DNA from 3 places in the Pedobacter sp. FW305-3-2-15-E-R2A2 genome. Region 2 is predicted to be linked to each of the others. Evidence: riboswitches for the same ligand, from Rfam matches in the RefSeq annotation. Region 2 holds a riboswitch; each other region holds the start of a gene.
The links. Region 2 has a riboswitch for cobalamin ahead of metE (5-methyltetrahydropteroyltriglutamate--homocysteine S-methyltransferase). Riboswitches for the same ligand answer to the same signal wherever they lie in the genome.
Positions count from the first base shown of each region.

Region 1: it holds a riboswitch for cobalamin, as region 2 does, so the genes downstream of both, AAFF35_RS18180 (TonB-dependent receptor) here and metE (5-methyltetrahydropteroyltriglutamate--homocysteine S-methyltransferase) in region 2, are expected to answer to the same signal.
Region 3: it holds a riboswitch for cobalamin, as region 2 does, so the genes downstream of both, AAFF35_RS13865 (PKD-like domain-containing protein) here and metE (5-methyltetrahydropteroyltriglutamate--homocysteine S-methyltransferase) in region 2, are expected to answer to the same signal.

Region 1 covers NZ_CP151803.1:4,512,175-4,516,463, reverse strand. Annotated here, with positions in the region: gene AAFF35_RS18190 (polyphosphate kinase 2 family protein) at 1-292, shown strand, start outside; gene AAFF35_RS18185 (serine hydrolase) at 652-1,905, opposite strand; cobalamin riboswitch at 2,020-2,225, shown strand; gene AAFF35_RS18180 (TonB-dependent receptor) at 2,323-4,289, shown strand, end outside.
Region 2 covers NZ_CP151803.1:2,236,171-2,240,459, forward strand. Annotated here, with positions in the region: gene AAFF35_RS09275 (ATP-binding protein) at 1-170, shown strand, start outside; gene AAFF35_RS09280 (DMT family transporter) at 245-1,141, opposite strand; cobalamin riboswitch at 1,424-1,616, shown strand; gene metE (5-methyltetrahydropteroyltriglutamate--homocysteine S-methyltransferase) at 1,782-4,100, shown strand; gene AAFF35_RS09290 (beta-ketoacyl-ACP synthase III) at 4,159-4,289, shown strand, end outside.
Region 3 covers NZ_CP151803.1:3,488,592-3,492,880, forward strand. Annotated here, with positions in the region: gene AAFF35_RS13855 (alpha/beta hydrolase fold domain-containing protein) at 1-877, shown strand, start outside; gene AAFF35_RS13860 (NAD(P)H-dependent oxidoreductase) at 874-1,458, shown strand; cobalamin riboswitch at 1,580-1,784, shown strand; gene AAFF35_RS13865 (PKD-like domain-containing protein) at 2,064-3,545, shown strand; gene AAFF35_RS13870 (DUF4465 domain-containing protein) at 3,586-4,289, shown strand, end outside.

The DNA.
Region 1 (4,289 bases), 2.3 Mb from region 2:
CCTTGATCGGATCAATGATCCCGCGAAAAACTGGAAGTTCTCTTCCGCAGATATTACAGAGCGTGGCAGATGGGAGGATTATATGGAAGCTTATGAAATGGCTATAGCAGAAACTTCGACTGAACAAGCACCATGGTACATTGTTCCTGCTGATAAAAAATGGCACGCAAGGTTAGCGATTAGCCAGATTCTTGAAGAACACTTTAACAGATTGGATCTCAAGTTTCCGGTTCTTGAGGAAGCAGAGATGAAAAAACTGGCTGAAATCAAGGAAGAACTTTTAAAAACGTAAAAAGAAGCAATCTATTGGATGGCTGAAATCTTTGCCCTGAAGGGGGCAAATTTTTCTATGCCCTCTCACAGACCGCATCTTTTTCCTGAATAGCATGATGCTTAACTGTCAATTGGAAATGCAACAAGCCATTGGCATTTAGTTCAAAGATTCAAAGTGTTTTATAATATACTTTCGTCGTAATATCTAATAATCCCAGTTCAGGTAACTACTGTGTTTTTTTTAATCGTTTGGTGGGTAGCTTGTGGGTTTTCAGGAAAAAGATGCGTATTATGAGAAGGCATAGAAAGATTTGCCCCCTTCAGGGCAAAGATTTCAGCCATCGAATAAAATGCTTCTTTTTAGGTTAAATAGACGACTTAATAGGCTAGTTTGAATTTGCTCAAGTCCGGAGTTCGCTCACGTTTCCTTTCCAGTTCATATTGATAGATGATGCGTCCTATGTTTCCCATGAAAGGATAGCAAACCGTCTCATATTCGTATTTATTGTCATTATAGATACCATCATCATTAGATTGAACCACGGCAGTCAGGAAGAATTCAATTTTGTTTTTTAAATCTACGATGTAGGCGTTATCGATGATGAAACCATAGGAATCTCCATATTTGTTGAATATTCGGATATTAGGTTCAATGACTGCATCTTTCTCCCTGCCATAATACAGCATTTTTGCGTAGGCGGGCCAGAATTCTGTGACATTATAAGATGGATAAATGCTTTCTGCGGGTAATTTACTCATTTGGGTGTAGATGAGCTTATAATCTTCTGCGGTCAGGTTAAATCTTTCGTTTTCAGGAAATGCTTCGGGGCTGATCAGCTTCCTCATCATGGCCTGCTGATCGGAGATGCTGAAGGCATTTTTATTTTCCAGATTAAAGGGCTTGTTGACCAGCTGTTCGGTACTGTCCATATAACCTTTCCCCATTGTGGTATTGCTGAGCTGAAGGGGGTATTCTTTGGGATCGTATTGTTCCTCCTGGGTGTAAATCAGTTTGTTTTTATAGTAGAATTTGATGGGATTGGTATGTTTTGCCGATTCTCCCGTATCGCCTATGGCCAGTCTGTTTAGTATTCGACTGTCATTGAAACCGTACTTTTTGAGTTTTGCATTGATTTCTGCACGTCCAATGAATTCAAAAAGACGGTTAAATGCGTCATTATCGCTGGTCAGCAGGATCTTTTTGATATAATGTTCTACGGAAGGAAGGCCATCTGCGGAGCTGCTGTCTTTGGATACTTTTGTTTGTCCGGCATAGGCCGAATCTGTGATCATGGTACTTTTGGCATTCAGGTCTTTTACTTTTAGCTTCAGGTCATTGATTTTCTCCAGGGCAAAGATAACTGCGGCAAGTTTTACGGTGCTGGCAGGGTAGAAGTAGCGGTGGTTATCCAGATTGTAGCTATAACTTTTAAAGCTGGGAATGTTTTTATTGTTTCTGTTGACCTGTGTATATAGGAGTTGGACCTGATTCTTTTGCGGGTGATTCAGTATATTGGAAAAGAGCTCCGGATTGTTGCGCATCAATTGTTCAATGAGGACAGTGTCAGGTTGTTGTGCCATGGTATTCAGGCTAAACATCAGGATGAGTAGGGTAGGGATTTTCGTCTTCATCGTTGTGGTATTGTTAATTGTCTTATTGTTAAAAGAATGCTAGTCCTAAGATAGCAAGGAAATGCTAAATAGTATATCAATTGTAAAAGTTTGTTGTTAGCTGGATATTTGAGTACCTTTGCCTCGCTTTTTGGTTCCTGGTGCCAGCACTGGGATTAAAAGGGAATACGGTGTGATTCCGTAACTGTCCCGCAGCTGTAAGCTCCATAACGGTATTCAAATCGAAGCCACTTGTCTGAACTGGAATTTCCGGTGTTGGATTGGGAAGGCAGAATGTCCGGGAGTAAGTCAGAAGACCTGCCAATAGGTGTAATATTTCATAGCTTTCGGGGATTGAAGCTTGGAGTGAGTGCTTGTTTTTTGTATTTCATTTCCTTGATCTAACTGTTTGCTGTGGGTAAATAACTCACAACAAAAATGAGAAGAAACAATTTTACCATTAAAGGTATAAACCCTTGTTTTTTTACTTTTCTGGCCATTAGCTGGCTTGGGGGAATTATGCCTTTAAATTTGCTGGCACAGCGGGATTCGGTAAAATTATCCAGGAAAGACTCCCTGGAGAAAGTCAATCAGTTGAAAGAAGTACAGATCAGGACCGTAAAAATCACCAGACGTCAAACCTCTTCTACTCCCTTACAAATTCTTTCCGGTGCAGACCTGGAAAAGCTGAACAGTCTTTCCGTTGCAGATGCGGTGCGTTTCTTTTCCGGCGTACAGCTTAAAGATTACGGAGGTATTGGTGGATTAAAGACCATCAATGTCCGCAGTATAGGGACCAATCATACCGCGGTATTTTACGATGGGGTCCAGCTTGGAAATGCGCAAAACGGACAGGTAGACCTTGGCAAGTTTTCTTTGGATAATATTGAAGAGATTGAATTGTATAACGGGCAGAAGAGCAATATTTTTCAATCTGCGAAAAGCTTCGCTTCAGCAAGCTCGTTATATCTGAAAGCCAGAACCCCCAGTTTTGAAGATGGCAGGAATAACCGGATTAAAGGGGTTTTCAGAACAGGCTCTTTTGGACTGGTCAACCCATCACTATTGTGGCAGACAAAAATAACCGATCATACTTACAGTACCGTTAGTGCTGAATTTAAGAAAGCCCATGGACGTTATAAGTTCCGTTCTACCAATGGTGCCTGGGACACTACCGGAGTGAGAACCGATGGTGATGTAGAGTCAATGAGATTGGAATTGGGGCTGAATGGAGTTCTTCGGGATAGTAGTAAATGGAGTGTTAAATTTTACGGCTATAAAGACAATCAAGGTTTACCTGGCGCTATTGTAGCTAACGTATGGCATTTTTCTCAGCGTCAATGGGATCGGAATTTCTTTGTACAGTCAGCTTACGAAAAGAACATCGGAAAGTATAGCCTGATGGCTACGGTGAAATATTCAAACGATTATCTACGTTACCTGGATCCGAACATTGTAACAACAGACGGACTTTTGAACAATAAGTACCATCAACAGGAATTTTACCTATCATTGGCAAATAAATTGAAGATTAACAAATTTTGGGACCTGGTTTGGTCAACAGATTATGTTCTCAATGATATGAATGCCAATCTTTACCGCTTTGCCTATCCGACCAGAAACACATTTCTAAATGCACTTGCGACCCAGCTTCATTTTGACAGACTGGACATCCAGGCAAATCTGTTGAGTACTTTAACCTATGATAAGGTGAAAAGCGGGCCCGCATCGGGGAACAGGAATGAGCTTACACCAACTGTAATGGTATCCTGGCAGCCATTTGACCAAAAGGAATTTAGAATCCGTTCTTTTTACAAGAGCATATTCCGGATGCCAACATTTAATGACCTGTACTATACCTTTTATCAGTTTAGGGTCCTTAAGCCGGAGTATACCAAACAATATGATCTCGGTTTTACTTATATAAAAGGATACGAACATCAGGCATTAACCCAGTTTTCTATACAGGCGGATGCTTATTTTAATAAAGTGAAAGATAAAATCGTTGCTGTTCCGGGAACCTCACAGGCCATGTGGAGCATGAGAAACCTTGGAAAGGTAGAAGTGAAAGGTCTGGATGTAAATATGCAGTCTTCCTGGCAGCTCAACAAAGACCTGAGCCTGAATGCCGGCCTCAGCTATACCTACCAGCAGGCGCGGGATTCAGACCCTGCTTCAACGACTTATAAAGAACAGATCCCTTACGTACCTTTACACAACATTACTTTTCTGGCCAGTGCAGCTTATAAAAATTTCGCCTTGAATTACAGTTATCTGTATACCGGCGAGCGTTATGACCAGTCTGCGAATATTGCGGTCAATTATGTACAGCCTTTTTATACACATGATCTCGCCATACATTATAATGCCATGATCCAGAAAAGAAAAATTAAGGTTAGCGCAGA
Region 2 (4,289 bases):
ATAAGTATTTTCAGGTTCCTACAGATGGCAATAACAAGTCCGGATCGGGATTGGGACTGGCCATTTCTAAAGATTTTATTGAAGCAGAAAGTGGAAAGATCTGGGTAGAAAGCGCATTGGGTGAAGGCAGTAAATTCTGTTTTTCCTTGCCTATTGATGTCAATGGTTAATTGTTCGAAATGGGCCGCAGAAGTGTAATCACTTCTTACGACCCTTTTCATCTCTTTTAAATCTTATAACTGATTCAATCAGACGCTAAAACATCGGTCTGCTTATTGGATGGTTTCAACGAAAATATGGTCTGTAAAACTACGGACGACATTACAAAAAGCAGACCTATATAAAAGGAAAAGTTGAGCTCTTTACTTTCGTTGAAGAAAAGAAAGGCAATGATGATGGCATATACTGGTTCAAGATTAAAACTTAAGTTTACAGTAAATGCAGATATGCGCTTTAATGATTCCGCAAAAATAATATAAAGTCCTACGGTGCAAAACGAAGCCAGCAGGATCAGATATCCGGTATCTTTCAAATCCGGAATAAGCGATGGTGCAGGGAAATAATGGAGATAGAGCGGGAGAAAGACACCCAAAGCAACTGTACCTCCAATCATCTGGTAGTAATTGATGATCCTGCTGTCGTATTTTCTTACAATCCGCTCGTTGTAAATGGTGTAGAGGGCGGCGAAAGCCGAGGATATGACACCGAGTATGATTCCCAGCTGATAGGAAGCGTCGAAATGGAAGATTAATGCAATGCCGATAAGCGTTAGCAAGCTTAACAACAGCTCGCTTATATTGAATCGCTGGCGGTTAATCAGCGGACTGAATACTGCAGTAAAAAAACTGGTTAAACAATAACATACGACACCGATTGAAATATTCGAATATTTTATACTGGCGTAGAAGAATACCCAATGAATGGTTATAAAGAGCCCAATTTTAGCAATATCAAATTTTTCTTTTGAAGTGTTGCAGTCCCGGACTTTGAAAAGTTTCAGGATCAAAAACAGAATAATCGAAGAGAAAAATACTCTGTACCAAACCAGAAGCCCTTCGTTCAGGGAAATGAGTTTACCGAATATACCGGTGAAGCCGGCAAGTATTACCGCAAAGTGTAATAACAAATATGATTTTTTCATAAAAGAATTGTCTTCCTGTTCTAACACAGGAAATAAATATTAATAAATAAACTGAAAACACGTAGGTATACCGAAGAGTGCCAGTTATTTCATTGGCAAAATCAAAGGATACCTTGTAGGTTAAATATTAATATCTAGGGGGAGGAAGACAGCTCTTTCTATTCATATGATCGATTTTGATAAAAATAAATAAAATATCTGGAAATCCGATGCTCCCGTTAAGGTATACCAGGGGAGCTGGATTTTTCCTTACCTTTGTTCTGATAAGTTCTTTACTTTATTTCATCATCAACCGGAAGAGGTTTTACTTAGCTGTAGATTAATAGGGAATCGTGTGTAAATCACGAGCTGTCGCGCAACTGTAAGTAACACAAAAAGGTTTTTACCCAAGAATATCCACTGTTCCAATCCAGGAATGGGAAGGATGGTAAAAATGTTACAAGTCAGGAGACCTGCCTTTACCGAATTGACATTGCTTTCGCGATCTGAAGCATGGGTCAGGTAGGTGTATATCCAATACATACCTTCTTCGGAAGGCGTGTGTCTGTACATTTATTTTTCCTTTTCCTTCTTTCCGTCAGCATTGCGATTTCAGCAAAGAACTTTTAACTGATCTTTTCATCAATTAAAAAGCAAGACAATGCTAACAAACAATCTAGGCTACCCGCGTATAGGTAGTAACAGAGAACTCAAAAAAGCCTGTGAGCAATTTTGGGCAGGGAAAAGTACCATTCAAAATCTGGTACAGGTAGGGAAAAACATCCGCCAGCAGAACTGGGAGCTGCAAAAAGAGAAAGGAATCGACTTGATTCCTTCCAACGACTTCTCATTTTATGATCAGGTATTGGATTTGTCCCTTACCGTAGGTGCCATTCCTAAGCGCTACCATGAGGTGATTCTCAACAAGTCAAATACAGAGCTGGACCTTTACTTTGCGATGGCCAGAGGTTATCAAAAAGAAGGACTGGACATCACTGCCATGGAAATGACCAAATGGTTTGATACCAATTACCATTATATCGTACCGGAATTTACCAAAGATCAACAGTTCAAACTGTTCTCCACTAAATTACTGGATGAATATCAGGAGAGCAAAAGACTGGGCATTCAAACCAAGCCAGTGCTGATTGGCCCGGTATCTTATTTATTGTTAGGTAAAGAGAAAGAAGCTGGGTTTGATCGGATTGACCTGATCAAAAACCTGTTGCCAGTCTACATAGAGATTCTTAAAAAACTGGAAGAACAACAGGTAGAATGGGTACAGTTTGATGAGCCCTTTCTTTCTTTAGACCTGACAGAGAAAGATAAAGCGGCATTTAAATATGTGTATGCTGAAATCAAAAAACAGTTTCCCAGACTTAAAACGCTTCTGGCTACTTATTTCGAAGCTTTAAAAGACAATACAGAACTGGCGGTTGGACTTCCTGTACATGCTTTACATATCGATCTTGTGAGAAATCCGGAACAATTGTCGACTGTTTTAGCCGTAATTCCTGCTAGGCTTGTCCTTTCTATCGGTGTGGTTGATGGCCGGAACATCTGGAAAAATGATTTTCGTGCATCCTTGCAATTGATTGAAACCGCAAAAGAGAAGATTGGTGTAAACCGTCTGATCATTAGTCCTTCTTGTTCTCTGATCCATTCACCATGTGACCTTGATCTGGAAACGAATGAGGCTACACTAACGCCGGAGATCAAACAATGGCTATCTTTTGCGAAGCAGAAGGTAGAAGAGCTGGTGATTTTAAAGCAATTGGCAGAAGGCGATGCCCAGGCCCAGACACAGCTGGAAAGTAATGTACAAGCCAATAGCAACAGGAAAACATCTACTTTGATCCATAACCCTGGCGTAAAGCAAAGGGTATCAGGGGTTACTGAAAAAGATGAGCAGCGCTTAAATCCCTATGCACTAAGAAGTGTTGCTCAAAAAGAAGCCTTGAAATTACCTTCCTTCCCAACCACTACCATCGGTTCCTTTCCGCAAACTGCAGAAGTAAGAAGCTGGAGGGCAAAGTTCAAAAAAGGAGAACTGAGCCAGGAAGAATATGATGCATTGATTGAAAAGGAAACCAAAGAAACAATCCTTTTCCAGGAAGAAACAGGGATTGATGTACTTGTTCATGGAGAATTTGAACGCAATGACATGGTGGAATACTTCGGTGAGCAGCTGGCTGGATTTACGTTTACTAAAAATGGATGGGTCCAAAGTTATGGAAGCAGGTGTGTGAAACCGCCTATCATTTATGGAGACGTTCATCGCCCTGCACCAATGACCATCAGGTGGTCGTCTTTTGCGCAATCGCTGACGGAGAAATGGGTGAAAGGCATGTTAACCGGACCGGTTACGATTTTGCAATGGTCTTTTGTGCGCAATGATCAGCCACGTTCCGAAACCTGTACCCAGATTGCATTGGCCATCAGAGATGAGGTGCTGGATCTGGAAAGCGCAGGAATAAAAATTATTCAGATTGATGAGCCTGCAATTCGCGAAGGTTTGCCTTTGAGAAAGGCCGATTGGCAGAATTATTTGCGCTGGGCAGTACGTGCTTTCCGCATTTCTGCCAGTGGCGTACAGGATGAAACACAAATTCATACCCATATGTGCTATTCTGAATTTAATGACATTATTCAAAATATCGCAGACATGGATGCGGATGTCATCACGATTGAATGTTCCCGTTCACAAATGGAATTGCTGGATGCTTTTGCGGACTTCAAATATCCAAATGAAATAGGACCAGGGGTTTACGACATTCATTCGCCTCGTGTTCCAGCCAAAGAAGAGATGGTTTTTCTGTTGGAAAAGGCACGCTCAGTGATCCCTTCGGCACAACTTTGGGTAAATCCGGATTGCGGTTTGAAGACCAGACATTGGGACGAAACAAAAAAAGCATTGACAGAAATGGTCGCTGCTGCAAAAGTACTGCGGGAATATGTTGAAGAAGCTGTAACTTTGTAAAAAAAAATCAAACAGGCAAGTGGTACGCTTGCCTGTTTTAATAGATACAGCACACAGAATGAGAATACGTAAAAATGCGGTGATAACCGGAGTTGGTGGTTATGTTCCGGAAACTGTTTTGAGCAACAAGGACCTGGAAAAAATGGTGGAAACGAATGATGAATGGATCGTTTCCAGAACCGGGATCAG
Region 3 (4,289 bases), 1.3 Mb from region 2:
GCTGGCTAATGATCCAGCGAAAATCAGGGATGAAGAACTAAAATTATCATTGAAAGCGCTTCCTGAAGTACCACAACAGCTGAAGGTGGAAAACATCTGGATTCCATCTGCGGATCAATCGGGAACAATTAGGTTAAGGTTATATAGACCAAAGGGAAAAGAGAATTTACCAATACTTCTGTATTTTCATGGAGGTGCATTTATATATGGAACTCCGGAACAATATGATTCCCTTTTTTTTCCGCTGGCCTTAGATATAGGGGCATTGGTCGTTTCTGTAGATTACCGCTTAGCTCCCGAACATCCATTTCCGGCAGGTATGGAAGATGGATATGACACGTTATTGTGGTTATCTGAACATGCCAGCGACCTCGGTGGAGATAAAGATAATATCCTCATCGGAGGCAGCAGTGCGGGAGCAACAATAGCTGCTGCTATTACACATATGGCAAGAGACAGGAGGGAAGTAGAAATCCGACACCAGTACCTGCTGTATCCGCCAACGAGCCATCTTTTGGAAACACGATCCATGAAAGAACTCGCAAATGCTCCGATGCAATCCAGAAAGGCGGCGGAATGGATGTGGAAATACTATCTCAACGATAAAACCGATCCATTGCCAAAATATGCGGTCCCGTTGTTGGAGCAGAATTTCAAATATCTGCCCGATGCAACGGTCATTGTATGCGAATTGGATCCCCTGAAAGACGAAGGGAAAGCCTACGCTGCAAAATTAGAGAAGGCAGGGGTTAGGGTTAATCTGATGGAGATGCCGGGAGCTGTCCATGCCTTTGACTTTTTTCCATGCCCATTATCGGATCACTTTTACAAATACCAGGTTGAATTGTTCAAACAAATTTTAAATCAGAAAAAATGAAGAAAATATTAGTCATCAACGGACATCCAGACAAAGAAAGCCTAAACCATACGATTGCGCAGTCCTATATCAGGTCTGCGATGGATGCCGGCGCTGAAGTACGATATATTGCCATTGGAGCACTCGATTTCAATCCTAACTTACAATTCGGTTATCGGCAGCGAATGGAACTGGAGCCCGATTTATTAAAAGCACTGGATGACATCCGGTGGAGTGAGCATCAGGTCTGGATTCACCCGCTTTGGTGGCTGGGGATGCCTGCAATTATGAAAGGATTTTTAGACCGGCTTTTTCTTCCGGGGCTTACTTTCAAGAGCAACAATAACGGGACAAGCGAAGGCTTATTGACCGGAAAAACCGGAAGAATTATCACCACTGCCGGGGATTTATCTATCGATGTTTATGAAGAAGTGTACCGGTCAAGCGGACTCGTTCAATTAAAAAAAGGTATTCTGGAATACTGTGGAGTTTCTTCCATAAAAAGCGATTTTATAGGACCGCTTTATGAACTTTCTGAAGAGGAGATAAAAGAATGGCTGCAAACTATAGAGACCAGTGCAAAGAATGATAGTATACGATAAAATAGGAGACTTTTTCTGATACCACCCGGGCCGGATTGCATTATGCTTAAAAAGTCATTAGTTTCTTTGATAATAACTGTCCTTATTATTATAATTTTCCCTTCATATGAATAACTTTTTGTACTATTGCGCCGTAATTGGTTCTTAACATAAAATTTCACTAGGTTAGGATTAATAGGGAATCAGGTGTAAATCCTGAACAGACCCGCTACTGTAAGTTCTATCACAACAATTGACATCTCGTTGCCACTGTTTTTTGAATAAAAATGGGAAGGCCGTCAAATTGGGAACAAGTCAGGATACCTGCCAATACATATATTTTTTAAAGCCTTCGAGGATGAGGTTTTGAATACAATTCGGACCGAAGCTCTTTTGCTTCGCGGGCCCCTCGTGGACCTATCCTTTTTGTTTTCTGATATCATCCGCCAAGCTATTTGAATTAAACATTGATGTATATCTCAAACGCATTAAAAAACGATCACGTTTTTAGCATTTATTGGCAAAATCTCTATGGGCAGCAGGAGCACCCAGGCTCTGTTCTATCGATACAACCCATTTACCCAAATAACATAAAGATTAAAATTCAGACAACCCAAAACCCAAACATGAAAAACTTGAAAGCGATCATTTTTCTAAAGCTGCTGTTCGTCGTTATACTCTTTGCGTCCTCCTGCAAAAAGGACGTACAGGTTAAACCAAGCATTACCGGGGTCAGCGAAGAGACGACCATTCTAAACATCGGCGATAAATTAACCTTGGCACCCAATATCACCAACACCAAAGGCAACAACTATATCTGGTTGGTGAATGGCAAGGAAACTGCCTCGGGTCAGCTAAATTATACTTTTCAGGCCACTGAGGCGGGAACTTTTGACGTAACATTTAAAGTAACCAATAAAGGCGGTACCGACCAGCAATCTTTCAAATTAATTGTGGAAAAGCCAATTGTGATAACACTGGCAGATCAGCTGAATGTCTCCATGTGCAACGTATTGGAGATTACACCTGCGGTTACCGGACCAGACCGTAAGGATTACGAATATGAATGGTCTATCGGAGATTCAATTATTGGTAAGAAACTAAACCTGAGCTTTATTTCCCCTGAGGCAGGCACGTTCGAGCTTACCCTTCGTGCAACCGCAGGGAAACAAAGTGTAACTTATAAGCGCAAGATCGCAGTAAAGGCCGAACAGTATCTGAAAAACGCTTACACTGTACTCGAATATGCGCCTTCACCAGGTAAAAACCACAATTGGTCAATTATAGGATCTGCGGCTAATTGGAAGTACGGAGACGAATATCCACTTGCTTACAATGACTTTCTGACGAAAGCAACCGGAATCAGAAAAGTTAATGCTAACGCCGCACTTTTTCTGGGTAGTTGGGGTGGATCTGCCACTTTTAAATTTGACCATACGGTGGCCAATGTTTCCGGTAAAACCGACTTGGAGCTGACCGCTTTTTGCTCCCTCCGTGACCAACCAGCTGTTTACGTAGCGTATGACTATAACAAAAACGGAATGCCAGACGAAAACGAATGGTATGAGCTGAAAAACGATGATTATGGGCAGGAAGATATCCCGGAATATGAAATGATCTTTACGTACAATAAAACGGAAACGGATGCCAGAAGGATATATAGCTATTTCAACTGGAAAGATAACCAACCCAACCTTGCCAACGGAGAGGTGATCACCAATAAAACTTTCACCAGTTCCATGACCACAGCAGGAGCATTCTCCAACAGGGGGTTCTTTCCGGGACTAAACGTAGCCGACAACGCTACAAAACAAGCGGTTATACTGGATGGATGGAAAACCTCTTTCTCCCGCAAAGGAAAACGCGTCAGCAGAAACCTTACCGGTGCTGCTCCGTTTTTTCAGAGTTTAAATCTAGATATCGATCTGGCTGTAAACAAAAAAGGAGAGGCCATTCAGTTGCCTGGGATCGATTTTGTAAAAGTGCAGAAGGTGATCTATCCTTTTCAACAGGATCTGAATACCGCTAATGCGATTGCAGATTACAATATGGAAGAAGGACGCATGTTACAGGTGGGTTCTATATTGGACAAACACCTCAAAAATTAAAAAAGCCGGGCAACCAAATATATACTCCAAATTAAAACTCATGAAAAAATCCCTATTTACTAAAACATTATTAGTAGCAACCATTTCTCTTGGTGTATTGGCTTCCTGTACCAAGCAGAATGATTTATCACCAGAAACAACTCCAAAGGCAAAAAGCGCGAGCGCACAACAAAACAGCCTTGCCACAAGCTATACCATCACTTTCGAAGGTATCGGGAGCAGCTATATGGCTAACAATACTTCTTACGGAGATAATGCCTACTCTTCCTGGACTGGTACTCAAATCGCACCCTATGTACATTCGCCAAGCAATTTGAAGTTTGCGATCAAAGGTGCTGGTAGCGGAACCCCGGTTGACTACTGGAACGGTGGTTTTGTGGTTTCCAATTGGAACTACAAATCAAATATTCCAGGAAAAACAGGTGATTGGTGGTACTCTTACCTCAATCAGTGCAGTGTTTACTCAGGCACGCATGGCGCTAAAAATGGTGGCTATGCTGGCAGTAGTAATTTCGCTGTTATGTTTGGTTATGTAGATTCCTATAACTCATCCTATGCTACACGTCCTAAGCTTGATTTTACTTCAGGTAGCGGAGTGGTAGAGGGCATGTACGTAACTCTTTCTTCCTATACCTATGGGGTAATCCAGAATGGCAATGCATTCGGCTCCGGAGCAGCAACACCACTTAAAGATGTCGCCGGAGGAACGGGATATTTGAAATTACTGGCTTATGGCTTTAATGG